Azospirillum brasilense: one gene and its partner. Each later gene encodes a partner of the first gene's protein in a complex. Links are inferred from orthologs where the notes say so. Each region holds a gene or a part of one and is shown on either strand. Other genes may lie near its edges.

Evidence for each region.
Region 2: the proteins of secA (region 1) and secY are in contact, whole or in part, in a crystal structure (PDB 3DIN), measured with the Thermotoga maritima proteins. The link is inferred for Azospirillum brasilense from one-to-one orthologs. Residues at the interface, in WP_004082002.1 of Thermotoga maritima: Glu261, Ala262, Arg263, Lys300, Ala301, Arg302, Thr303, Ile304, Ile305, Leu323, Tyr324, Asp325, Pro326, Val329, Ser330, Tyr333, Ile336, Lys340, Phe345, Val349, Glu363, Phe364, Tyr374, Ser375, Gly376, Gly377, Glu393, Ile395, Thr482, Ser483; in WP_004081795.1 of Thermotoga maritima: Glu108, Gly109, Glu110, Glu111, Ala236, Glu237, Arg238, Arg239, Ile240, Thr241, Ile242, Gln243, Tyr244, Ala245, Arg246, Arg247, Val248, Thr249, Gly250, Arg251, Arg252, Val253, Tyr254, Gly256, Ala257, Ser258, Thr259, Tyr260, Leu261, Pro262.

Annotation. Positions count from the first base shown.
Region 1 is NZ_CP032345.1:1,328,876-1,345,017, forward strand. Bases 10,582-13,857 are described here. They hold secA (preprotein translocase subunit SecA), read right to left. Parts: upstream 13,533-13,857; coding sequence 10,782-13,532; downstream 10,582-10,781. Other genes in these bases: mscL (large conductance mechanosensitive channel protein MscL), read right to left, coding at 10,582-10,646. Outside these bases: D3869_RS06490 (DUF485 domain-containing protein), read right to left, coding at 1-6; D3869_RS06495 (DUF1178 family protein), read right to left, coding at 225-749; D3869_RS06500 (class I SAM-dependent methyltransferase), read left to right, coding at 881-1,486; D3869_RS06505 (carbon-nitrogen hydrolase family protein), read right to left, coding at 1,494-2,330; grxC (glutaredoxin 3), read right to left, coding at 2,327-2,590; D3869_RS06515 (ComF family protein), read right to left, coding at 2,680-3,423; D3869_RS06520 (flagellar biosynthetic protein FliQ), read right to left, coding at 3,439-3,705; D3869_RS06525 (methyltransferase domain-containing protein), read left to right, coding at 3,798-4,694; D3869_RS06530 (sulfite exporter TauE/SafE family protein), read right to left, coding at 4,731-5,498; D3869_RS06535 (general stress protein), read right to left, coding at 5,603-6,208; D3869_RS33005 (hypothetical protein), read right to left, coding at 6,292-6,453; D3869_RS06540 (ankyrin repeat domain-containing protein), read left to right, coding at 6,558-7,121; D3869_RS06545 (cobalamin biosynthesis protein CobD/CbiB), read left to right, coding at 7,129-8,136; D3869_RS06550 (DEAD/DEAH box helicase), read right to left, coding at 8,405-9,946; more of mscL, read right to left, coding at 10,200-10,581; D3869_RS06565 (peptidylprolyl isomerase), read left to right, coding at 13,950-14,915; bifunctional glutamate N-acetyltransferase/amino-acid acetyltransferase ArgJ, read left to right, coding at 15,098-16,142. UniProt on the Escherichia coli protein: Required for protein export, interacts with the SecYEG preprotein conducting channel.
Region 2 is NZ_CP032345.1:748,993-758,513, forward strand. What follows is about bases 6,528-9,521. They hold secY (preprotein translocase subunit SecY), read right to left. Parts: upstream 8,698-9,521; coding sequence 7,357-8,697; downstream 6,528-7,356. Other genes in these bases: D3869_RS03770 (FadR/GntR family transcriptional regulator), read left to right, coding at 6,528-6,597; D3869_RS03775 (adenylate kinase), read right to left, coding at 6,710-7,357; rplO (50S ribosomal protein L15), read right to left, coding at 8,816-9,301; rpmD (50S ribosomal protein L30), read right to left, coding at 9,306-9,497; rpsE (30S ribosomal protein S5), read right to left, coding at 9,500-9,521. Also shown: D3869_RS03740 (sensor histidine kinase), read right to left, coding at 1-184; D3869_RS03745 (alpha/beta fold hydrolase), read right to left, coding at 316-1,113; D3869_RS03750 (O-acetylhomoserine aminocarboxypropyltransferase), read right to left, coding at 1,124-2,434; D3869_RS03755 (carboxylate-amine ligase), read right to left, coding at 2,620-3,750; D3869_RS03760 (N-formylglutamate amidohydrolase), read right to left, coding at 3,757-4,629; D3869_RS03765 (DMT family transporter), read left to right, coding at 4,815-5,729; more of D3869_RS03770, read left to right, coding at 5,839-6,527. UniProt on the Escherichia coli protein: The central subunit of the protein translocation channel SecYEG. Consists of two halves formed by TMs 1-5 and 6-10.

The DNA of each region.
Region 1 (16,142 bases):
TTTCATAGTGCGTCCCCTCGCGAGTGCCGAGCGATTTTTGCAAGGTCATATTAGACACTCGGACCATATGGTCTTTGTAACGAACTATCCCGTCAACAACTTTGATGCAGGCCAACCGCTAAAAAGCGCCTTGACGCAGCCCGCGGCCGTTGTTCCGGAGGTTCGTTCACTAACCCATGGCAGCGAAAGGGCAATGGGGGCACGAAATATTGTGAAGCGTGGGCTTAAGAATTGGTGCGCGGAAGCCAAGGTATGCGACCAAAAGTCACACCTTCCTCCTTCAACTCCTCCGCTTCCTTGTCGGTGGCCTCGCCATAGATCCCGCGTGGATCGGTTTCGCCATAATGGATGCGCCGGGCCTCTTCGGCAAAACGGTCCCCGACATAGTCGCAGTTCGTTTCAACCGCGCGGCGAACTTCCGTCAACTGGCGCATGACTTCCGCCGCGAAGCGCTCGCGCAGTTCCGCCGGCACGGACGGGGTCGTCGGCGCCGGGGGAGCGGCGGGAGCCGCCGCGCCGCCGCCCGCCGCAGGCGTGCCTTCCGGCGCGCCGCCCTCGCGGGCCGCCTCGTCCTTCGCGCGGCCCCCCTTGGCGATGCGCGGCGCCATGGGCGCCTTGGTGATGTGCGTGTCGCCGCAGACCGGGCAGGCGATGGCCTTGGCGGCGGCCTGCGTCTCGTAGGCGTCGCCGTTGCGGAACCAGGCTTCGAACCGGTGGTCGGCCGTGCATTTCAGAACGAAGAGGATCATGTCCCCGTCGGATGCTCCAAGGTGAGAAGACCGGATGGTCATGATATACGGTCGGTGACCGGTTGCCAGTTCAGCACGACGCCGGCGTCGCGGTCAAACACGCGTCATGAAAGAGCGGGAGCGTCCGTCCCTTGTCCACACCGTCCACCGCAGGATCGCCGCACGCCGCGATCAGTCCGCCCTCCCCCTGGGTCGCGCGTTTCGCGCCGCTGGTGCGGGCGGGCGGCCCGGTGCTCGACCTCGCCTGCGGGTCGGGACGGCACCTGCGGCTGTTCCAGGCGCGCAACCACCCGGTGGTCGGGCTGGACCGCGACCTGCGCGGCGTGGCCGACCTGACCGGGACGGCGGGGGTGGAGCTGGTGGAGGCCGATCTGGAGAGCGGAGCGCCGGTGCCGCTGCTGCGCGACCGCCGCTTCGCCGCGATCGTGGTGACCAACTACCTGCACCGTCCGCTGTTCCCGGCCATCCTCGACGCGCTGGAACCCGGCGGCCTGCTGCTCTACGAGACCTTCGCTCTGGGCAACGCCCGCTTCGGCCGCCCCGCCTCCCCCGCCTTCCTGCTGCGCAGTGGCGAGCTGCTGGAGGTGGCGCGCGGGCGTCTCCAGGTCATCGCCTACGAGCATGGCGAGGTCGCCTCGCCCAAGGCCGCGGTGATGCAGCGGCTGTGCGCGGTCAAGGACCTGGAGGCCGGACACGGCCTGGACGGCGACCCGGAACCCAGGCCCCTGCCGGCCTGACGCCCGCTCAGAAGCCGACCCGGTCCAGCGTGAAGGTCCGGTCATGGCTCAGGGCCGGCACCATGCGGCGGGCCTCCTCGACGCGGGCCATGTCCAACTCGGCCAGGACGAAGCCCACCGCCTCCTCGGCGTCGGCCAGCACCTCGCCCCAGGGGGCGACGATCAGGGAGTGGCCGTAGGTCAGCCGTCCCTGGTCGTGGCTGCCGGTCTGGGCCGGGGCCAGGACGAAGCAGCCCGCCTCGATGGCGCGGGCGCGCAGCAGCGTGTGCCAGTGCGCCCGCCCGGTCGGCACGGTGAAGGCCGCCGGCACCGTCAGGATCGACGCTCCGGCCTGGGCCAGCGCCCGGTAGAGATAAGCGAAGCGCAGGTCGTAACAGACGGTCATGCCGACCCCGCCCCAGGGCGTGGCGGCCAGGACCGCGCGGTCGCCGGGCCGGAAGGTCGCGGATTCGCGGTAGCTCTCCCCGCCCTTCAGGTCCACGTCGAACATGTGGAGCTTGTCGTAATGGGCGACGGCCCGCCCTTCGGCGTCGAACAGATAGCTGCGGTTGGCCACCCGCCCGTCGTCGAGCAGGACGCCCAGCGTCCCGGCAAGCAGCCAGGCCCCGGTCTCCCGCGCCAGATCGGCGAAGAAGGGGATCGCCGGGTGCTCGTCCGCCGTCCTCACCCGCTCCAGCACCTTGGCGCGGCCCTGGACGATCATGCTGACATTCTCGGGCAGGGCGATGAAGTCCGCCCCGGCGTCGCGCGCCCGGCGGACCAGATCGCCCGCCGCCTGAAGGTTCGGAAGGATTTCCGTGCCCGCGTTGACCTGGACGCAGGCGGCCTTCAGGACGCCGCTCATCCCCCGATTCCCAGGATCGGGTCGAGCTTGCCGGCACGGTCCAGCGCGTGGATGTCGTCGGAGCCGCCGTAGGGCTTCCCGTCGATGAAGACCTGCGGCACGGTCATGCGCCCCTCGGCCCGCTGCACCATCTCCTCGCGGCGGCCCGGGTGCATGTAGAGGTCGATCTCCTCATACGCCACCCCCTTGCTGTCGAGCAGACGCTTGGCGCGCGAGCAGTAGGGGCAGAAGGGCGTGGTGTAGATGACGACGTCGGCCATGCGGAGGGCTCCTTGGCTGTTTTGAACGGTTATAAGATCAACCGCCGTACGGCGTCACCCGTTACGTTTTCATGGCTCACACCCACGGCTCACGTCTTGACGACGCGCGCCAGGGTCAACGCGTCCACCCGCTCCGCCCCGGCGCGCCGCAGCACCCGCGCGCATTCCGACAGGGTGGCCCCGGTGGTCAGCACATCGTCGACCAGAACGATGCGCTTCCCGGTCACCCGCGCCTCCAGCCCCGGCCGGACCGCGAAGGCTCCCTGGACGTTCCGCCGCCGCCCCGAGCGGTCGAGCCCGCCCTGCGACGGGGTGGACCGCCGGCGGACCAGCAGGTCGGGAAGCACCGGGCGCCCGGCCTGCCGGCCCGCCGCCTGGGCGAGCAGGGCCGCCTGGTTGTAACGGCGCCGGAACAGCCGCAGCCGGTGCAGCGGCACCGGGGCCAGCAGGTCGGCATCGGCCAGCAGCTCCGCCCCGGCGCGGGCCATCCAGGCGCCGTAGGCCGCGGCGGCGTGGATGCGGTCGCCGTGCTTGAAGCCCAGCACCAGCGGGCGGCTGCCGTCGTCGTAGGCCAGGACGGCGCGGGCGCGGGCGAAGACCGGCGGCTCGGCGATGCAGGCGCCGCACAGCGGCTCCCCCTCCAGCGCGAAATCGAAGGGCGTGCCGCAACAGGCGCAAGCGGGCGGCGCGATGAAGGTCAGGCCGCTCCAGCACGGCGCGCAGAGGCCGCCCTGCCGGTCCACCGCCCCGCCGCAGCACAGGCAGCGCGGCGGCAGCAGCGTGTCGAGAATCCCCGCCAGAACCCTGGTCGCCAGCCGCTGCGGAAGGACCATGGCGGCATGCCCCTCTCAGTTCAGGCCGGCGATCCGGTCGAAGATCACGAAGGTGTAGTCGCGCAGCGCGATGTAGATCGCCGGCCCGGTGATGAACAGGATGGCCAGAGTCGCGAAGATCTTGAGGTCCTGCTGCAGCGTCGATTCGTTGATGTTGGTCGCCTGCTGGAAGATCGTCAGCAGCATGCCGAGCACCGTGGTGACGACGAGGACCGGGGTGGTGATCTTGATGATGACGATCAGCGCCTCGTAAGTGGCGCCGATGGCTTCCTCAATGCCCATGGCAAGCTCCCGCAGGTTCGCGGCCGACCATAGCACGGCGCCGCCCTTTCGCCGATGGTTGTAGCCCGCCGGGGCTGGGCTATATTGCGGGCATGACCACGCCCGACAGCATGACCGTCTTCGACCGCGCGCTCGTCCGCCGCCGCCGCGACCGCGCCGTCCCCGCCTTTGCCGAGCACGCCTTCCTGTTCGAAGAGGTGGCCGAACGCCTCGTCGACCGGCTGGAGGATGTGGCCCGGCCCTTTCCCACCGTGCTCGACCTCGGCGCCCATGACGGGGTGATGGGGCGGACGCTGCGCGGGCGCAAGGGCGTCGAGACGCTGGTCGCCTGCGACCTCGCCCCCGGCTTCGCCCGGCGCGCCGGTCCGCTGGCCGTCGCCGCCGACGAGGAGTTCCTGCCCTTCGTGCCGGAGACCTTCGACCTCGTGGTCAGCAACCTCAGCCTCCACTGGGTCAACGACCTGCCCGGCGCGCTGGTCCAGGTGCGGCAGGCGCTGAAGCCCGACGGCTTCTTCTGCGCGGCCATGCTGGGCGGGGAGACGCTGCTGGAGTTGCGCCGCTGCCTGTACGAGGCGGAGATGGAGGTGGCCGGCGGTGTGTCGCCCCGCGTGTCGCCCTTCGCCGAGATCCGCGACGTCGGCGGGCTGATGCAGCGCGCCGGCTTCGCCCTGCCGGTGGTGGACAGCGACGTCATCACCGTCACCTACAGCGACGCCTTCCGCCTGATGCGCGACCTGCGCGGCATGGGCGAGACCAACGCCGTCCTGGCCCGCCGCAAGGTGCCGGCCACCCGCGCCCTGCTGTTCGACGCCGCCCGCCGCTACGCCGAGCGCTACGCCGAGCCGGACGGGCGCATCGAGGCGACCTTCCAGATCCTTTACCTCGCCGGCTGGTCGCCGCACGAGAGCCAGCAGCAGCCGCTCAAGCCCGGCTGCGGGGAGATTCCGTTGGGCGAGGCGCTGAAGGGATCGGCGGAAAAGCTTCAGTAATCCGGAGCGGGGCGGGAGTCAGCGCGGTTCGGATCGTCACCCGATCATCCGGACCGCCATCCAGCCCAGCACGCCGGCGTTCACCACCATGATGACCGGCGCCGCCCGCGCCACCGCGGACCGCCAGGTGCGCCCCGCCAGATGCCCGGCGAGGCCGACCGCCAGCAGGCTCGGCAGGGTGCCCAGCGCGAAGGCCGCCATGCCGAGCGCCCCGGTCAGCGCGCTGCCGCTCGCCGCCGCCACCGCCACGGCGCCATAGAGAAGACCGCAGGGGATGAATCCCAGCGCCAGCCCAAGCCCGTAGCCGCGCCAGCCCGTGGGGTTGCCGAACAGGGGACGGGCCAGCCTCGACACCCGGTCGCCCCACCAGCGCTGCACCGCGCCGTCGAGCTTCGGCATCCAGGCGGTCAGCCCCTTCACCGCATAGCCGAGGAAGAACAGCGCCGCGAAGGCCAGCAGCGCCACCGACAGCCATTTCAGCCCCGGCAGCGCCCCGACATGGCCGGCGACCATCGCCGCCGCCGCGCCGATCAGCGTGTAGGTGGTGCCGCGCCCCAGATGGTAGGGCAGCACCGCCGCACCGGCCAGTCGGTGGAACTCGCTCATCCGCGAAGCCGGGACCTGCTCCAGCCGGGCGGTGACCTGGGCCAGGACGAAGGGGCCGCACATGCCCGCGCAGTGGGTCGATCCCCCGACCAGCCCGGCGGTCAGCAGCGCCACCAGCAGCCCGCCGTCGCGGTCGATGACGACGGCGCACTGGTTGAGGCCGGCTTCGAGAAGCGTCAGGGCCGAGTGGGTGTCCAAGGCGGACCTCCGGTTGGAAGACCGCCCGTGTATAGGGGAAGCCCGCCGCGAAGGCCATGACCTGAGTCAACGGGCGCCGGCCCGCGCCGGGTCGGCCTTCGGGATCAGGTCTCGGAACCGGACTGCGCCACCTCATGCACCTCGACCGGCTGGGAGGCGTGGCGGTTCATGATCTCCAGCGCCTGCCGCTCGCGCCCGGCGTCGGCCAGATTGACCCACAGCAGGATGCCGCCCTTGTCGAGGTGCTGCAGCATCGGCTCGTTGCGCTTGTCGGTCAGCCAGTTCGACATGACCGAGCCCATGGCGCCGCCGCCCACCCCCGCCGCGGCCGCCGCGGCCGCCGCGGCCAGGGCCGTGCCGCCGGTCGCCAGGACGGCGCCGGTCGCCAGGATCGCCCCGACATAGGCCGGGAACCCCACCGCCACGCCCTTCACGCTGCCGACATCCTCCGGCGAGACGTAGGACTGGCGCGGCGCGTCGGGGTCGTGGGCGATGTCCTCCGCCCGCTCCGGCACATGGCCGAGATGGTCGCGGATGGTCTGGTCGTTGGCGAGCACGCTCAGCTCATGGCGCTGGAAGCCGGCCAGGGTCAGCTCATCGACGGCCTTCTGCAGGGCGTCGCGGCTGGCGAAGATGCCCACGGCCTCGCGCACGGCGCCGCGCAGATGGCCGCCGGAGCGGTTCGCGTTCACATCGTTCTCGAAGGTCATGGCGGTCTTCCCCTGTTGCGCTTCCCGGTCGCTGTTCAACCATGGGCGCGAAGCGGAGGTTCCCGCCGGGACATCGGGCGGCGTCAGGGCGTTCCCGCGGCGGCGGGCGGGGTCACCGTGCCCCGCGGCTCCGGCATGGTGCCGAGGAACCACCACAGGCCCAGCGCGATCAGCGCGGCCTTCACCGCCAGGAACAGGGCGGCGTGGCAGGCGAGCGGGTTGCGGGCGAGCGGGTTGCGGACCATGGGCGGCTCCATTGCAGCGGGTCGCCGTCGCCAAACCGGGCCAAACTGGATAGTATCCCCGGCCGAAAGACGGATCACACACGGATCGCACAAAAGGACGCGCCATGAAACGGTTGCTGATGCTCAGCCTGCTGGCCCTCGGCCTGACCGCCCCCGTCGCCGCGCCGGCCCTGGCCCAGATCAACCTCCTGGAAGGCCCCTCCATGGTCAAGGCGGTGACGTCCAACGACGCCAGCGCGCTGCGGCTGCTGCTGCTGAAGGGGGAGAACCCGAATCAGGTCGACGCCAGCGGACGGCCCGTCCTGCTGGTGGCCATCGGCAACGGCCATCCGGAGCTGGTGCGGCTGCTGCTGGACGGCGGGGCCAACCCCAACCGCGCCGACAAGGCCGGCAACACCCCGCTGCACTACGCGGTGGAGGCCGACGCGCCGGAGGTGGTGGACCTCCTGCTGGCCAAGGGCGCCAAGGTCGACCAGGACAACCGCCAGGGGGTCACCCCGCTGATGACCGCGGCGCGCTTCGGCCGCGTCGATCTGGTGGAGCGGCTGCTGAAGGCCGGGGCGCAGGCCGACCGCACCGACTTCACGGGCCGCACGACGCTGAGCTGGGCGCAGGACAGCCGCAACGCCCGCGTGGCGAACCTGCTGCGCCAGGCCGGAGCGCGCTGAGGCCGCTATGGGCGACGCCCCGCTCACCGCCATTCTCGGCGCCGCCCCCCTGAACGGTCCGGGGCCGCTGTTCCTGCTGCTGCTGGCCCTTGCCATCGACGCCGCAGCCGGCGACCGGATCGGGCGCGTCCTGCCCGACCCGGCGGCGCTGGCGCAACGCGTCTGCGCCTGGGCCGACCGGCGGCTGAACCGGGTGGAGCGCGGCAAGACCGCCCGCCTGCTGCGCGGCGCGCTGGTCGTTCTGGCGCTCGTTCTGGCCGCCGTCGCCGTCGGCCTGATCGTCGAGCGGATCGGCGCGCAGAGCCGCGGCTGGCTGCTGGAGCTGGCGGTGATCCTCGCCACCCTGCGCGGACGGAGCGCCTGGGCGCGGGTGCGCGCGGTGCGCCGCGCCCTGGACAAGGGCGGTGTCGTCCCGGCGCGGGAGGCCGTCGCCCCCCTCACCCGCCGCCACGCCTTCAGCCTGGACGAGCACGGCATCGCCCGCGCCGCCATCGAGGCCGCCGCCAAGGGCTTCGCCCGCAAGCTGGTGGCCCCGGTCTTCGGCTACGCCCTGCTGGGGGTTCCCGGCCTTCTGGTCTGGGCGGTGGTGGACGGCGCCGACACCGCGCTGGGCCACGCCGGCGTCCGGCACGAGCGTTTCGGCCAGACCGCGGCGCGGCTGGACGACGCGCTGAACGCCATCCCGGCGCGGCTGGCGGCGGTTCTGCTGGCGCTGGCCGCGCCCTTTGCCGGGGCGAAGGCCGGCGGCGCCTTCCGCACGATGATGCGGGACGGCGGCAAGGCGGCCTCCCTCAACATGGGCTGGCCGACCGCGGCCATGGCCGGCGCGCTGGGTCTGGCGCTGGGCGGGCCGCACCGCGACGGCGGCGTGGTCATCACCGAAGCCTGGATCGGCGACGGCCGCGCCCGCGCCACCGCCGCCGACATCGGGCGGGCGCTGGCGGTCTACGCCGTGGCCGGGTTGATCCTGGCGCTGCTGGTGGCGCTACTGCTGTGGGGGATCGCGGGGCTATAAAGCGCGGGTGCGGGGGACAAGACTTCACACGGATTGCACGGACGATTTCACGGATTACACGGATTTTTATTTATTTGTCCACTCCATCCCTGTTGCCTCACGCAAGAAAAGCTGGCTTCCGATATATATTATTTAAAAAAATCCGTGAAATCCGCGCGTCGATCCGTGAAATCCGTGTGAAGTCTTGCCCGCCACGCCGCGACCCGCCCAAGAAAAAAGGCGCGATCCCGAGGGACCGCGCCTTTTTCATGTCAGCGGCGAACCGCTGTTACCACTTGGACGCCCGGTGCGCCGGCTTGCCGCCCTGGGAGTCGCGGCGGGCGTGACCGCCGTGCTCGTTGCGGGCATGGTCGCTGCGGCCATGCTCGTTGCGGTTCGCCGGACGGCCCTGCGGACGGCCCGAATTGCCGGCAGACTCGCCACCACCGTTGGCGTTGCGCACCCACGGCTTCTTGTTGTAGCCGCCGCCGTTGCCGCCACCCGGACGGCCACCCGAACGACCCGCCGGACGGCCGCCGCCGCCGGTCTGGAACGGACGCTGCGGCTCCAGGCCCGGAACGACGTGGATGTCGAGGCGGGTGCCGGTGTAGCGCTCGATGCGGAACAGGGCATCGCGGTCGGCGCGGGCGGCGAAGGAGATCGCCACGCCCGAGGCGCCCGCACGGCCCGTGCGGCCGATGCGGTGGACATAGTCCTCCGCCGAGCGCGGCAGGTCGAAGTTGATGACGTGGGTGATGTCGCGCACGTCGATGCCGCGCGCCGCCACGTCGGTCGCCACCAGCAGGCGGACCTGACCGGTGCGCAGGCGCTGGAGCGTGCGGTTGCGCTTGAACTGGTCCATGTCGCCGTGCAGGGCGGCGGCGGCGTGGCCGGCGTCGCTCAGCTCCTCGGCCAGCGCATCGGCGTCGCGCTTGGTGGCGGCGAAGATGATCGCCTTGCCGACCTCGGGCAGGTCCGCGAAGTGCTTCAGCAGGCGGCGCTTATGGTCCATGTCGTCGGCATGGTGCAGGCGCTGCTCGACGTTCACCGAGGTGGTGGCGCTTTCCACGGCGACGCGCACCGGGTTGCGCAGCAGGTTGCCGGCGAGCTGGGCCATGCGGCGGTCCAGCGTGGCGGTGAACAGCAGCGTCTGGCGGTTGTCCGGGCAGCACTTGGCGATGGTCTCCACATCGTCCAGGAAGCCCATGTCCAGCATGCGGTCCGCCTCGTCCAGGATCAGCACCTCGACGGCGCTGAGATCGATGCGGTTGCGCGACACATGGTCGAGCAGGCGGCCCGGCGTGGCCACCATCACATCCACCGCGCGCGACAGCAGGCGGAGCTGGTCGCGGTAGGGCATGCCGCCGACCACGTCCACGATGTTGTACTTCATGAACTTGGCGTACTTGCGGGCGGCGTCGGTGACCTGCTTGGCCAGCTCGCGGGTCGGGGCCAGAACCAGCACGCGCGGAGCGGCCACGCCGAGGCGCGGCAGGTCGACGGTGCGGGTCAGCGCCGGCAGCATGAAGGCGGCGGTCTTGCCGGTGCCCGTCTCGGCGGTCGCCAGGATGTCGCGGCCTTCCAGGGCCGGCGGGATCGCCTCGGCCTGGACCGGGGTCGGGGTGTTGTAGTCGAACGCCTCAAGCGCCTTCACGACGAGCGGGTGGACGCCCAGCCCGGCGAAGGCGTTGGGGGTAACGGTGTCGGTGGTGTCGGTCACGGTCGCGTCGGCGGCGGCAACCTCGGTGACGGCGGTCTCGACGACAGAAGTCTCGGCGACGGCGGTCTCGACAACGAGGGCGTCGGCGGCGGTCATTTCGATGGACGACAAGTAGGGTAACCTTTCCTCAGGACCAAGACGGCGCACGGCCGCCGCACCAGGATGGTGAGCGGTGGAACGCCGGCGTTTTCGCCGGGAGGAGGTCGGAAGAGGGAGAGGCGTCTGTCCGAAGCAACGGGCGACCGGGTCCCAAGGAAGGCCGTCCCGCAATATCAAAGCGCGTCTCGCTCAAGAGACGCGCGAGCCTCCAGCGATCAAGACGCCTTACATAATGGGTTGCGCTGCACAATCCAAGAAGATTCTTTCACGCCCCCGGTCGTGTCGTGTCCCCGGCGGCGGGTGCCTGCCGTGCGCGCAGCGCATCCCGGATCTCCTCCAGCAGAACCTCCTGGCGGGGCGGCGCCTTCGGCTTGGAATCCTGGAGGAAATGCAGGCGGTTGACCTGCCGCACGATGAGGAACAGCGCCCCCGCCACGATGAAGAAGTTGATGAGCGCGTTGATAAAGCGGCCATAGTTGATGGTCGCCGCCCCCGCCGCCTCCGCCGCGGCGAGGCTCTCGTAATGGCCGCCGGACAGGTTCAGGAAATAGTTGGAGAAGTCGATCCCGCCCATGATCCAGCCGATGGGCGGCATCAGCATGTCCTTGACCAGCGAGTTGACGATGCCGGTGAAGGCCGCGCCGATGATGATGCCGACGGCCAGCTCCACGACGTTGCCGCGGCTGATGAAGGTCTTGAATTCCTGCAACATGGCTGCGCTCCCGCTTGTTGACCGGAAGAACGCCACAGCCCAGCCGAAGTTTCCCGGGCCGCAAAAGGAAAGGGGCCGGACCCTGCGGCCCAGCCCCCTCCGAAACGTCCCCGGCGGCGTTCTTCCCGACGGTGCTTACGCCACCTTGCCGTGGCAGTGCTTGTACTTCTGGCCCGAGCCGCAGGGGCAGGGCGCGTTGCGCGGCGTGTTCGCCCAGGCGTTGGGGTCGGCGCCCGGCACCACCGAGGCGGCGGCCTCGCGACGGACCATGCCGGCGGGCAGCGGCGCGTCGGCCGGCGGATAGCCCTGGGCGGCCCCGGCTCCCGCTTCCGCCATGGCCAGCGCCGGATCGTCGCGGCCCTCGTGCATCTCCTGCGGCGGACGGGCGTACAGCTCCTCCGGCTGCGGGGCGATGCGGATCTCGACATGCATCAGCACGGCGGTCACCTGCTCGCGCAGGGTCGTCAGCATGGTCTCGAACAGCTCGAAGGCTTCCCGCTTGTACTCGTTCAGCGGGTCCTTCTGGGCGTAGGCGCGCAGGGAAATGCCCTGGCGGAGATGGTCGAGCTGAAGCAGGTGATCCTTCCATTCCTGGTCGAGGATCTGCAGGAGCAGGCTCTTCTCCACATGGCGCATCGTGTCGGCGCCGTAGGTCTCCACCTTCTCCGCGTATTTGCGGTCGGCCGCCTCGCGGACGCGCTCCTCGATCTCCGGCTCGGCGATGCCCTCCTCCTTGGCCCAGTCGGCCACCGGCAGGTCCATGCCCAGGAGGCGGTTCACCTCCTCGTGCAGGCCGGCGATGTCCCAGGCCTCGGAGTAGGAGTTCGGCGGGATCGCCTTGTTGACCATGTTGGCGATGACCTGATGGCGCATCTCCAGGACGGTCTCGGCGATGTCCTCCGTGTCCATGATCTCGCGGCGCTGCTCATAGACGACCTTGCGCTGGTCGTTCATGACGTTGTCGAACTTGAGCAGGTTCTTGCGGACCTCGAAGTGGTGGGCCTCGACCTTGGTCTGGGCCTTTTCCAGCGCCTTGTTGATCCAGGGGTGGATGATCGCCTCCCCCTCCTTCAGGCCGAGGCGCTGGAGCATGCCGTCCATGCGCTCCGACCCGAAGATGCGCATCAGGTCGTCGTCCAGCGACAGGAAGAACTTGGAGGCACCCGGATCGCCCTGGCGGCCCGACCGGCCGCGCAGCTGGTTGTCGATGCGGCGGCTCTCGTGCCGCTCCGTGCCGACGACATAGAGGCCGCCGGCCTGCTTGACCAGCTCGCGCGCCTCGGCCACCTCGGCCTCGATCTGCTTGATCTTGGCGTCGCGCTCCGGCCCGTCGGGCAGGTTCGCCAGCTCCATCTGGATGCGCATCTCGACGTTGCCGCCGAGCTGGATGTCGGTGCCGCGGCCGGCCATGTTGGTGGCGACCGTGACGGCGCCCGGACGGCCCGCCTGGGCGACGATGTAGGCTTCCTGCTCGTGGTGGCGGGCGTTCAGCACGTTGTGCGGGATGCCGCGCTTCTTCAGCAGCTCGGCGATCAACTCCGACTTCTCGATGGAGGTGGTGCCGACCAGAACCGGCTGCTGGCGCTTGCGCGCGTCCTCGATCAGGTCGATGATCGCGTCGTACTTCTCCGACGCCTTGCGGTAGACCTCGTCGTCCATGTCCTTGCGCTGGACCGGCACGTTGGTCGGCATGTCCACGACCTCAAGGCCGTAGATCTCCGCGAACTCCGCCGCCTCGGTCATTGCCGTGCCGGTCATGCCGGCCAGCTTCGGGTAGATGCGGAAGTAGTTCTGGAAGGTGATGGAGGCGAGCGTCTGGTTCTCGCGCTGGATCGTCACCTTCTCCTTGGCCTCCAGCGCCTGGTGCAGGCCTTCCGAGTAACGGCGGCCCTCCATCATGCGGCCGGTGAACTCGTCGATGATGATGACCTTGTCGTCCTTGACGATGTAGTCCTTGTCGCGCTGGAACAGCGTGTAGGCGCGCAGCGCCTGCTGGGCGTGGTGGACCAGCGCCACGTTCTGGATGTCGTAGAGGCCGCCCGACTTCAGCAGCCCGGCCTCGGCCAGAAGCTGCTCCATATGCTCCTGCCCGGCCTCGGACAGGCTGACCGTGCGGTTCTTCTCGTCCATCTCATAGTCATCCCGCGTCAGCTGCGGGATCAGGCGGTCGACCTGGATGTACATGTCCGACGAATCGGTCGACGGGCCGGAGATGATCAGCGGGGTGCGCGCCTCGTCGATCAGGATCGAGTCGACCTCGTCGACGATGGCGAAGTTGAAGGGCCGCTGGACCATGTCCTCCAGCCGGAACTTCATGTTGTCGCGCAGATAGTCGAAGCCGAATTCGTTGTTCGTGCCGTAGGTGATGTCGGCGGCGTAGGCGGCGCGGCGCTCATCGTCGTCCAGCCCGTGCACGATGCAGCCGGTGGTCAGGCCGAGGAAGCCGTAGATGCGGCCCATCCAGGAGCTGTCGCGCGAGGCCAGATAGTCGTTCACGGTGACGACGTGGACGCCCTTGCCTTCCAGCGCGTTCAGATAGACGGCCAGCGTGGCGACCAGCGTCTTGCCTTCGCCGGTGCGCATCTCGGTGATCTTGCCCTGGTGCAGGACCATGCCGCCCATCAGCTGCACGTCGTAGTGCCGCTGCCCCAGCACGCGCTTGCCGGCCTCGCGCACGGTGGCGAAGGCGTCGGGCAGGATGGCGTCGAGCGTCTCGCCCTGCGACAGCCGGCCGCGCAGCCAGTCGGTGCGGGCGCGCAGCGCGTCGTCGGAAAGCGCCGCCAACTCGGGCTCCAGCGCGTTGATCTGCTGGACGGATTTTTGCAGCGCCTTGACGGTGCGCGTGTTGGCGGTGCCGAAAATCTTGCGGGCGAGAGCACCGAACATGAAAACCTCGGGGGTGGAACGTCGTGAAGCCGGCTTTTTGACCGGTCTCACATAGGCCCGAAGCAAGTTTCTGTCAACGAGACCCGCCCCTTTGCCCGGCCCTTTCAGGCGCGCGTCGCGGGGGTGCCGGCGCTGCATGAAGCGTGGGTCGGCGTGTGGCGCGCCCTGGAAGCACCACCGTTCCGCCGCCATATCGCCTTGAACACGGTCGAAGGAAGGCGCCGAAGGTAGGCGTCACGGCCGCGCATCACGACCGCTTGCCCCGCGCCGCGAACCCATGCTTAATCCCCCGCGGATTCGGGCGCGGGGCCGGATCGTCCGCACAGCCACCGCCAATCAACGGCCGCCGCCAATCATAAGACGTTCTGTCATGCCATTGACCGTGACAAGACACATCCGCCGGAAGGAAAAGACTCCATGGTGAATCGAGTGTTCCGCGCCGCCCTGCTGTCGATGGCCGCCTGCGGCCTCGCGCTGGCCGCCCACGCCCAGACTCCGGCGCCGACTCCGGCTCCCGCGGCCACGCCCGCCCCCGCCGCGCAGGCCGCCCCCGCCACGGCGGACGCCGATCCGGTGGTGGCGCGCGTCAACGGCGAGGCGGTCCACCGCTCCGACGTCCAGCGCATGGTTGCCCAGCTTCCGCCGCAGGTGCAGCAGATGCCGCTGGAGATGATCTACCCGGCGGTGATCGAGCAGCTCGTGAACTCCAAGCTGGTGGCCGAGGCCGGCTACAAGGCCAACCTCGCCGGCACGCCGGAGGTCAAGGACGAGATCAAGCGCGCCGAGGAGCGCGCGGTGCAGCGCGCCTACATCCAGAAGGAGGTGCAGTCGCGCATCACCCCGGCCAAGCTGGACGAGGCCTATCAGGCCTTCCTGAAGCAGAACCCGGCCCAGGAAGAGGTGAAGGCCAGCCACATCCTCGTCGAGAAGGAGGATGAGGCCAAGGCGATCATCGCCCAGCTCAAGAAGGGCGGCGACTTCGCCAAGCTCGCCAAGGAGAAGTCCAAGGACCCGGTGGCCGCCGAGCAGGGTGGCGACCTCGGCTACTTCACCAAGGACACGATGGTCGAGCCCTTCGCCGACGCCGCCTTCGCCATGAAGAAGGGCGAGGTGAGCAAGGAGCCGGTGAAGACGCAGTTCGGCTGGCACATCATCAAGGTCGAGGACAAGCGCACCCAGCCGCAGCCGACCCTGGACGAGGTGAAGCCGCAGCTCGAGCAGCAGCTCAGCAAGGACATCGTGACCAACGTCGTCGAGGACCTGCGCAAGGTCGCCAAGGTCGAGACCTTCCAGCTCGACGGCTCGCCGATGCCGAAGGAAGAGCCGGCCCCGGCCGCGCCGGCCCAGAGCGCTCCGAAGGCCGAAGAGCCCAAGAAGAACTAAGGTCCGGCAGCGGTTGCCCCCACCCTTCCCACGGCTGACGCCGCGGGCCCCTTCCCTCCCCCGCTTCGCAAGGGAGGGACTTGATCCCCTCCCCCGCCCAGCGGGGGAGGGTTAGGGAGGGGGCAAGCGCCCGCACATCAACACCCTCACCCCCGCTCCACCAGCCCCACGAGCCCGTCCCCATGGCCACGACCGTCTCCCCCTTGGCACCCGCCGGCTTCCCGACGCTCCCGCCCGTCGCGGGCGTGCGCATCGCCACCGCCAACAGCGGCATCCGATACAAGGGCCGTGACGACCTGATGCTGGCCGTGCTCGACGAGGGCACGACGGTGGCCGGCGTGCTGACCAAGTCGCTGACCTGCTCGGCCCCGGTGATCTGGTGCCGCGACAGCCTGCCCCGCGGCTCGGCCCGCGCGGTCGTGGTCAACGCCGGCAACGCCAACGCCTTCACCGGCAAGGCCGGCGACGCCACCGTCCAGGCGACCGTCGAGGCCGCCGCCAAGATTGCCGGCTGCGCCACCGACGAGGTCTACGTCGCCTCCACCGGCGTGATCGGCATCCCGCTGGCCGCCGACGCCATCGCCAGGGTGCTGCCGGGCATGGTCCCGGCGCTGAAGGACGACTCGGCGGCGCTGGAGGCCGGGGCGCGGGCCATCATGACCACCGACACCTTCGCCAAAGGCTCGACCCGTCAGGTCGCCATCGGCGGGACGACGGTGACGATCAGCGGCTTCGCCAAGGGCTCCGGCATGATCGCGCCGGACATGGCGACCATGCTGGGCTTCCTCTTCACCGACGCGGCCATCGCCGCCCCGGCGCTGCAGTCCATGCTGTCGGAGTTCACCGAGCGCAGCTTCAACGCTATCACCGTGGACGGCGACACCTCGACCAGCGACACGCTGCTGCTGTTCGCCACCGGCAAGGCCGGCAACGCCCCGGTGACCGACGCCAACGCACCGGAACTGGCCGCGTTCCGCAAGGCGCTGGAGGAGGTGATGCTCGACCTCGCGCTGCAGATCGTGCGCGACGGCGAGGGGGCGACCAAGTTCGTCTCGATCACGCTGGTCGGCGCCGAGAACGATGTGGCCGCCAAGCGCATCGCGCTCACCGTCGCCAACTCCCCGCTGGTCAAGACCGCGCTGGCCGGTGAGGACGCCAACTGGGGCCGCATCGTCGCCGCCATCGGGCGGGCCGGCGAGCGGGCCGACCGCGACCTCATCAAGATCA
Region 2 (9,521 bases), 580 kb from region 1 along the record:
CGTCGCCCAGCCGGGCAAGACAGCGGACGACCTCATCCCGGTCGTCCGGGTGGACGCAGTCCAGCACGGCCGTCCCCAGCAGCGCCTCCGGCGGAGTGCCGAGCACGCGCAGCGACCCGGCTCCCACATCGGCGAACCGCCCGTCCGGCGACAGCAGGGCGACGACATCCCCGGCAACCGCCATCAAGGCATGAACAGACCGTTCAAGTCTCCGCACAGCTCACCATTCCGCATCACCGCTTCAGTGCAGAACAGTAAGACGCGAATCTGTTAACGATTCATGATGGGGATGTAATCCACGAAGAAACAGCGGGGCTAAGCTGCAGAAAACCGCGCCGAAAAAGCATCTGTGGTTGCGTTTGGTGCTTCCGTCATAACCATATGGCCTATGCCGGACAGCAGAATGACTTCGGAACCACTGACTTTGGCGGCAAGCGCCTTGCCGGACCTTGCCGGCGTCATGCGATCGACTCCACCCAGCAGGAACAGCGCCGGACAGGACACCGCCGCGGCGGCCTCGCCACCCCGGACATACGCGTTGCAAGCCCCCAGATCGACGCCGAGCACGCCGGGCCGCGCCCGCTGCATCAACCGCCGCCCGCCGGGAACCAGCGACAGTCCGGGAGCCGCCGCACCGCCGACATGCCCGCACGGGCCATGCCCCCAGCCGATGACCAGCTCGATGGCGGACGGATCGTTCAGCGCCGCGGCGGCCAGCAGGTCGGGATGGACCGGCATCGTCTCCGCCACCCCCAGCAGGGCCAGCGATTCGACGCGGTCACCGTGCCGCGCCGCGGTTTCCAGGGCCACCAGGGCGCCCATGGAATGGCCGGCGAGCGCCGCCTTGGCCACGCCCGCCGCGTCCAGCAACGCCACGACCCAGTCGGCCAGTTCCTCGACGGAGGCAAGCGGCGCCCCGCCGGAGCGGCCATGGCCGGGCAGATCCACCGCCAGGACGGACCGCCCGTGATGGGCGAGGTAGCGGCTTTGCAGGCTCCACACCGTGTGGTCCATGCCGGCGCCGTGGATCAGCACGATCGCCGGACGCGCCGGGTCGAAGGGCCGCCCGCCGGTGTGGGCGTAAACATTCTGGCCGTTGACGGTCAGGTCCATGGCAGCCTCCTCACGCCTTCGTCGCGGCGCGCAGCGCCTGGCGCAGATCGTCGATCAGGTCGTCGCAATCCTCCAGCCCGATGGACAGGCGGATCATATCCTCCCCCACCCCGGCGGCGGCGAGCGCCTCGGCGTCGAGCTGGGCGTGGGTGGTGCTGGCGGGGTGGATGACCAGCGACTTGGCATCGCCGACGTTGGCGAGGTGCGAGAACAGCGCCAGCTTCTCGATGAAGCGGCGTCCGGCCTCGCGCCCGCCCTTGATGCCGAAGGAGATGATGGAGCCGGCGCCGTGCGGCAGGAGCTGGGCGCGCAGCCGGTGGTCGGGATGGTCGGGCAGTTCCGGGTGGGTGACCCAGGCGACGCTGCCGTTCTCCGCGTAGGCCTCCGATTCGAGGAAGCCCAGCACCTTGCGGGTGTTGTGGATGTGGCCCTTCATGCGCAGCGGCAGGGTTTCCACGCCCTGGAGGATCTGGAAGGCGTTCATCGGGCTCATGCAGGCGCCGAAGTCGCGCAGCCCCTCGGCGCGGGCGCGCATGATGAAGGCGGCCGGCCCGTATTCCTCCACGAAGTCGATGCCATGATAGCCGGCGTAGGGCTCGGTCAGCGTGGGGAACTTGCCGGACGCCTCCCAGTCGAAGCCGCCGCCGTCGATCACCACCCCGCCGATGGCGACGCCGTGCCCGGCCAGCCACTTGGTGCAGGAGTGCATGACCAGATCGGCGCCGAAGCTCAGCGGCTTGCACAGATAGGGCGTGACGAAGGTGGCATCGACCATCAGCGGCAGGCCGGCGTCATGGGCGATGGCCGACAGGCTGGGAATGTCGAGCACCTCAAGCCCCGGATTGCCCAGCACCTCGCCGAACAGCAGCCGCGTCTCCGGCCGGATGGCCGCGCGGAAGCCGTCGAGGTCGCGCGGATTCACGAAGGTCGTGGTGATGCCGAATCGCGGCAGCGTGTAGGCCAGCAGGTTGCGGCTGCCGCCGTAGATCGAGGAGGAGGCGACGATGTGCCCGCCCGCGCCCATCAGGGTCATGATGGCGAGCGTCAGGGCCGCCTGGCCGCTGGCCGTGCAGACCGCGCCGACGCCGCCGTCCAAGGCCGCCAGCCGTTCCTCCAGCACCGCCACCGTGGGGTTCGAGATGCGGGAATAGATGTGCCCCGGCCGTTCCAGATTGAACAGCGAGGCGGCGTGGTCGGTGTCGTCGAAGACGTAGGACGTGGACTGGTAGATCGGCACCGCCCGCGCCCCGGTTGTCGGGTCGGGCCGCTGGCCGGCGTGCAGGCTCAGCGTGTCGAACTTGAGGAACTTGGCGTCGGCCATTCCCATCCCCCTGAAAAGGTAAGGGCCGCCCGTGGTGCGAGCGGCCCTCTGCTGCTTCGTTTTATTGCCTGCCCTGCTCAACTCGGTGAGCTGATTTGCGGGGAGGGTATGGCTGGATGACGCAAAGGTCAAGTAGTGGCTTTCCGAAAGTTGCCATGGATTTCGAAGCAACTCTTCGGTGCAAATCACTCCACCCCGACCATGGTCTCCTCGGTCAGCCAGTCGACCACCTGGGCCAGGGCCTCCCAGCCGGTGGCGCCCTGCTCCAGCGCCTCGCGGTAGATGGCGACCTGCCGGTGGGCGCTGGTGCCGCGGCGGATGATGTCGCGGGCGTTGGCGACCTCGGCCACGCAATCGAATCGCTCCGCGTCCTCGCGGGTCAGCTCGATCAGCTCCTCCATCAGGTCGGCGTAGGGAACGATGGTGCCGCGCCCGAAATCCACCAGCCCCTCGTCGAGGCCGTAGCGCTGGGCCCGCCAGCGGTTCTCGCCGATCAGCAGGTTCTTGTAGGGCCGCCACGTCACGTTCCGCAGCCGCAGCCGCCACAGCATGCGCAGCAGGCAGCGGAACAGCGCCGCCACCGTCACCGCGTCGTCCAGCCGGGTGCAGACGTCGGTGATCCGCATCTCCAGCGTCGGGAAGCGCTGGGACGGGCGGATGTCCCACCACAGCTTGCTCGCGTCCTCGATGATGCCGGCGTTGACCAGGACATTCACCTGCTGCTGGTACTCGCCGAAGCTCTGGAAGCTGTCCGGCATGCCGGTGCGCGGCAGCTCGTTCCACACCGCGAGCCGGTAGGATCTGCGCTGCATGTCCTGCCCCCGCCAGAAGGGCGAGGAGGTGGACAACGCCAGCAGATGCGGCAGGAAATAGCGGACCTGATTCATCAGGTCGATGCGCAGGTCGTCGTCCTCGATCCCGACATGGACGTGCATGCCGCAGATCATCAGCCGCCGCGCCGGCGCGCCCAGGTCGCGGGCCAGCATGTTGTAGCGGTCGCGGTTGGTGTGCTTCTGCGGCTCCCACGCGGCGAAAGGATGGGTCGAGGCGGCAATGGGCGCCAGATTGTGGGCGCGCGCCACCCCGGCCACCGTCGCGCGCAGCCGCGCCAGCTCCGCCCGCGCCTCCGCCAGGGTGGAGCACACCGGCGTGCCGACCTCGATCTGGCAGCGCAGGAATTCCGGATGGATCTGGCCCGGCGCCTGCTCCTGGCAAGCCTCCAGCATCTCGTCCGGCGGGTTGCGCGCGATGTCCCGCGAGTTGCGGTCCACCAGCAGATACTCTTCCTCAAGCCCCAGCGTGAAGGCCGGCTCCATGAACGCTCACTCCCGCGGGAACAGTTTGATCTGGTAGAGGTCGGGGTCGGCCAGGATCGGCTCCAGCGCGTCGCCCAGCACCGTCGCCCACAACGCCGCCCCCTCCGGCGTGGCGATCAGGTCCTGGCGCACCTCGACCAGGACGTTGGGCAGCCCGGCGGGTGTGGCGTGGCTTTCCACCGTGCCGCCCAGCGTGCTCCGGCCCGAATAGGGTTCGTTGTCGCCGACGCACCAGCGCCCGTCGGCGCGCAGCCGCTCGATCATCGGAATCGGGATGCGCGGGTCGTGGTCCCACAGGATGCCGACGTGCCAGGGCCGGGCGACACCGCGCATGGCGGGGGTGAAGCTGTGGATCGACAGCAGCACCGGCACCTGCCCACGCCCCCGCCGCCGGGCAACCTCGGCGGCGACCGCCTCGTGGTAGGGCCGGAAGATGGCGTCGACCCGGCGCTCCTCCTCCGCCCGGTCCAGGGCCCGGTTGCCGGGAATCACCACGTCGTCGCTGACCACCGGGATCGCCGTTGGATCGTCCAGCGCACGGTTCGGGTCGATGACCAGCCGGGAGTAGCCGGACAGCACCGCCGTCGCGCCGAACCGTTCCGACAGCCGCCGCGTGACCTCGGCCGCGCCGATGTCGTAGGCGATGTGCCGGCACAGATTCGCCTCGTCCAGCCCCAGCGTCCCCAACGCCTTCGGAATGGCCCGCGAGGCGTGGTCGCACAGCAGCAGGACGGGGCTGTCCGACTCCGGGCGCAGCACGGCGACCGGTGGCGGATCGTCAGGGCCCAGCAGCGGCGCGGCCGGCGCGGCGCGGGGCGGCGACGGCAGGGTCACCGGTCGGGGATGTTCGGCGGGCTTGCTCGGGGATCGCTGCGTCATGATGGCACAGTATTGCAGGGTCTCGGTCGCGGCGGAAGTTCCCGCCGGCTGGTCCGATGGCAACGGCCCGGACCGGTGGATGATCCCACGACAAAGGCAATGTCCCACAATCCGGGCCTTCCGCAGGTGAGCCATGCGGCGGGGGGACGTGGCGCGCGCAGGTTGCGTCCGTTATAACGGACGCCATGCCGGACGCCAGCACCCTCGCCCCCGCCGCGCGCGCTGACGCCGCGCAACGGATCGCACTGATCGCCCTCCTGACCGGGGCGCTGGGAATCGCCTTCGCTCCGATCTTCGTCCGCCTGTCCGAGCTGGGACCGAGCGCCACCGCCTTCTGGCGCTTGGCCTTCGCGATTCCGGCCCTGTGGGTCTGGATGGCCATGGAGCCGAAGGGCGGCGCCCGCTCCCGGAAACCGTCGTCGCTGAACGATTATGTCCGGCTGACCGCCGCCGGGCTGTTCTTCGCGGGCGACCTCGCCATCTGGCACTGGTCGATCCGCTACACGTCGGTCGCCAACTCCACGCTGCTCGCCAACTTCGCGCCGATCTTCGTGACGCTGGTGTCCTGGCTGGTGTTCAAGGAGCGGTTCAGCCGGACCTTCCTCACCGGCCTCGGGCTGGCCCTGTGCGGCGCCATCGTCCTGATGGGGCAAAGCCTGCAGTTGAGCCCCGATCACCTGTTCGGCGACGCGCTGGGCTTGCTGACCGCCGTGTTCTACAGCGGCTACTTCCTGATGGTCGGCCGTCTGCGGTCGGAGTTCTCCACCGCCACGATCATGACCTGGAGCGGCGTTGTCACCGGCGTCGCCCTGCTGCCCATCGCCCTGCTGTCGGGCGAAAGCCTGATCGCCGGCTCGCTCGGCGGCTGGGGCGTGCTTCTCGGGCTCGCCCTGGTCAGCCACGCCGGCGGCCAGAGCCTGATCGCCTACGCGCTGGCCCATCTGCCCGCCGCCTTCTCCTCCGTCAGTCTGCTGCTCCAGCCCGCGGCGGCGGCGGTGCTGGCCTGGGCGCTGCTCGCCGAGCCGCTCGGCGCGTTCCAGGCGGTCGGCGGCACCATCGTGCTGGCCGGAATCCTGGTGGCCCGCCGCGGGAGCCGATAAAGCACCGCGGGCGACGCGGACCATACGCCGGCGTCCGGTTGCGAGTTGACGTGATTTGCCCGACTCGGGTACGACCTATGACCGATTGCTGATGAAAGGGCATGCCACCGTGTCCGACACCGAAGAACCCCACCACGTACCGGCCTCCTCCCAGCGCATTTCCGAATGGGTGGCGGAACGGATTCTCGAACGGATCGCCCGTGGCGAGCTGGTTCCGGGAGAACGCCTGCCGGGTGAGCGCCAGCTCGCCGAACAGCTCCACGTCAGCCGGGTGTCGGTGCGCGCGGCCCTGCAGAAGCTGAAGACCCAGGGCTTCCTGACCGCCGTGCAGGGCGGCGGCACGCGGGTGGTGTCCTCCGCCGGCGCCATGGACGGCGCGCTGACCGAAATGGTCCGGGTGAAGCACGCCAACCTCTGCGACCTCGTGGAGATCCGGCAGGCCCTGGAAAGCTGGGCGGCCCGGCGCGCCACCGAACGCGCCACCCAGGAGCAGATCGACCACATCGGGCGGGTCCTCGCCGCGATGGGCGAGACGGGCCGCGACGGCAAGCAGGCCGCCGACGACATGGACTTCCACCTCGCCGTCGCCCAGGCGGCGGGAAGCCCGGTCTACCTGCATCTGCTGGCGACCATCCGCGACATTCTGGGCCAGATGATGGAGTACCATCACACCGAGCCCTTCGCGCTGGGCCGCGAGGCGCTGATGATCGACCATCACCGCGCCATCTACGACGCCATACGGCGCCGCGACGCCGATGCCGCCGCCGTTGCGGCCACCGACCACCTCGGCTGGGTGCTCGACCGTTACAACGACCTGAGCCGGAAGGCGGAGGACCTGTCCCACCCCGACACCGACGCCAATCCGTAAAGCCGGGCCAAACGGGGGGGCCACCCTCCCCGCTCCACCGCCGACACATGAAAAAGCCGCGGGGTCCGGAAACCCCGCGGCTTTTCTTTTCAGCGGACTATGGCGATCCCGGTCAGGCGGCCAGGATGCCCTCGATCTGCTTGGTCACGTCGTCGATCTCGGCCATGCCGTCCACCGTCTTCAGAACGCCTCGGCTCTGATAATACGGGAGGATCGGCGCGGTCTGCTCGTGATACTGGGCGAGGCGGGTCTTCACCGTGTCGGCGTTGTCGTCGGCCCGGCGCTTGAACTCCGTGCTGCCGCAGACGTCGCAGACGCCCTCGACCTTCGGCTTCTCGAAGACGTCGTGATACCCTTTGCCGCACTTGGCGCAGGTGTAACGACCGGTGATGCGCTCGACCAGGATGTCGTCGACGACCTTCATCTCGATGACGTGATCGAGCTTCAGGCCCTTGTCCGACAACATGCTGTCCAGCGCTTCGGCCTGGGCGACCGTGCGCGGGAAGCCGTCGAGGATGAAGCCGTTGGCGACGTCCGGCTTGGAAATGCGCTCAGCGATGATATCGACCATCAGCGCGTCCGGCATCAATTTGCCGGCGGACATGATGTCCTTCGCCTGCTGCCCAAGCGGACCACCCTCGGCGACCATCGCGCGGAGCATGTCGCCCGTGGAAAGCTGGACGAGTCCGCGCGTGTCTTCGAGACGCCGCGCCTGGGTCCCCTTCCCGGCGCCCGGCGGTCCGAGCAGAATGAGATTCATTACTTTCTCCCCCGAAGCTTCGCTTTTTTAATCAGCCCCTCATACTGGTGGGCCAGCAGATGGGAATGAATCTGCGCAACCGTGTCCATCGTCACCGTGACCACGATCAGCAGGCTGGTGCCGCCAAAATAGAACGGAACCGAATGCTGGGAAATCAGGATTTCGGGGAGGAGACAAACCGCCACAAGGTACGCGGAACCGATCACCGTCAGGCGGGTCAGCACGTAGTCGATGTAGTCCGCGGTGTTCTTGCCCGGACGGATGCCGGGAATGAAACCGCCATACTTACGCAGGTTCTCGGCCGTGTCCGCGGGGTTGAAGACGATGGCCGTGTAGAAGAAGCAGAAGAAGATGATCAGCGCCGAATACAGGATCATGTAGAGCGGCGTGCCGTGCGCCAGATAGCGCGTGACGGTCTGCAGCCACTCCGGACCCTCGCCGCCGGCGAAGCCGACCGCGGTCAGCGGCAGCAGCAGCAGCGACGACGCGAAGATCGGCGGGATGACGCCCGCGGTGTTCAGCTTCAGCGGCAGGTGCGACGCTTCGCCGCCGAACACGCGGTTGCCCATCTGCCGCTTCGGGTACTGGATCAGCAAGCGGCGCTGCGCGCGCTCCATGAACACGATGAAGAACACGACGCCCACCGCCATCAGCAGCAGGAAGACGATGAACAGCGTGGACAGCGCGCCGGTGCGGCCCAGCTCCAGCGTGCTGACGAGAGCGCGCGGCAACTCGGCGACGATGCCGGCGAAGATGATGAGGGAGATGCCGTTGCCGATGCCGCGGGCGGTGATCTGCTCGCCCAGCCACATCAGGAACATCGTGCCGCCGACCAGCGTGATGACCGTGGCGATCTTGAAGAACAGCCCCGGTTCGGGAACCGCGGCGCCGGACGCGCCGGTCATCGCCTCGAGCCCCACCGCCAGACCCCAGGCCTGCACGGTCGCCAGAAGGACGGTGCCGTAGCGGGTGTACTGGTTCAGCTTCTTGCGACCCGACTCGCCCTCCTTCTTCAGCGCTTCCATCTGCGGCGACACCGCGGTCAGGAGCTGCACGATGATGGAGGCCGAAATATACGGCATGATGTTGAGCGCGAAGATCGTCATGCGGTGCAGCGCGCCGCCGGCCAGCATGTCGAACATGCCCAGGATGCCCCCGCCCTGCTGCCGGAAAATATCGGCCAGGATCTGCGGGTTGACGCCCGGAATCGGGATGTAGGTGCCCAGGCGGTAGATGATCAAGGCACCAAGGGTGAACCAGATCCGCTTCTTCAGCTCGGTCGCCTTGGAGAAGGCCCCGAAATTAATGTTCGCGGCAAGCTGCTCGGCCGCTGATGCCATGGGTCGTATCCCTGTCCCTAATGCACGAACGGGGCGGTCCTGCAGGATGCAGGCCGCCCCTCGCAACTTCGCTTCATTTAGTGCCGGAAGGTGCCCGCGCGCAAGCGCGGGCTTCCGATCACTCGGCGGCTTCGGCGGCGGACGCGGTCAGCGTGACGCTGCCACCCGCCTTCTCGACCGCTTCCACAGCCGACTTGGAGGCGCCGGCCACGGTGAAGCTGGCCTTCGTCGTCAGGGCGCCCTTGCCCAGCAGACGGATGCCGTCCTTCTTCACCTTACCGGTGACGCCCGCCGCTTCCAGAGCCACCGCATCGATGGTCTGGCTGGCGTCGAGCTTGCCGGCGTCGATGAACTTCTGGACCAGGCCCAGGTTCACGACCGAGTATTCCTTCGCGAAGATGTTTCGGAAACCGCGCTTCGGAAGGCGGCGGTGAAGGGGCATCTGGCCGCCTTCAAAGCCGTTGATGGCCACGCCGGTGCGCGAGGTCTGACCCTTGACGCCACGGCCGCCGGTCTTGCCCTTGCCCGAACCGATACCGCGGCCGACGCGCATGCGCTCCTTACGGGCACCGGGGTTGTCCCGGAGATCGTTCAGCTTCGTCATGGGTTCAGCCCTCGTTCTCGACGCGGACCAGGTGCGCGACCTTGGCGATCATGCCCCGCACGGCCGGAGTGTCCTCCAGCTCGCGGGTCCGGTGCAGCTTGTTGAGACCCAGACCGACCAGCGTCTCGCGCTGGTCGTGCTTGCGGCCGATCGGGCTGCCGGTCTGGGTGACGATGACGGTCTTCTTCTCGGCCATGATCAAGCCTCCTGCGCACCGGCA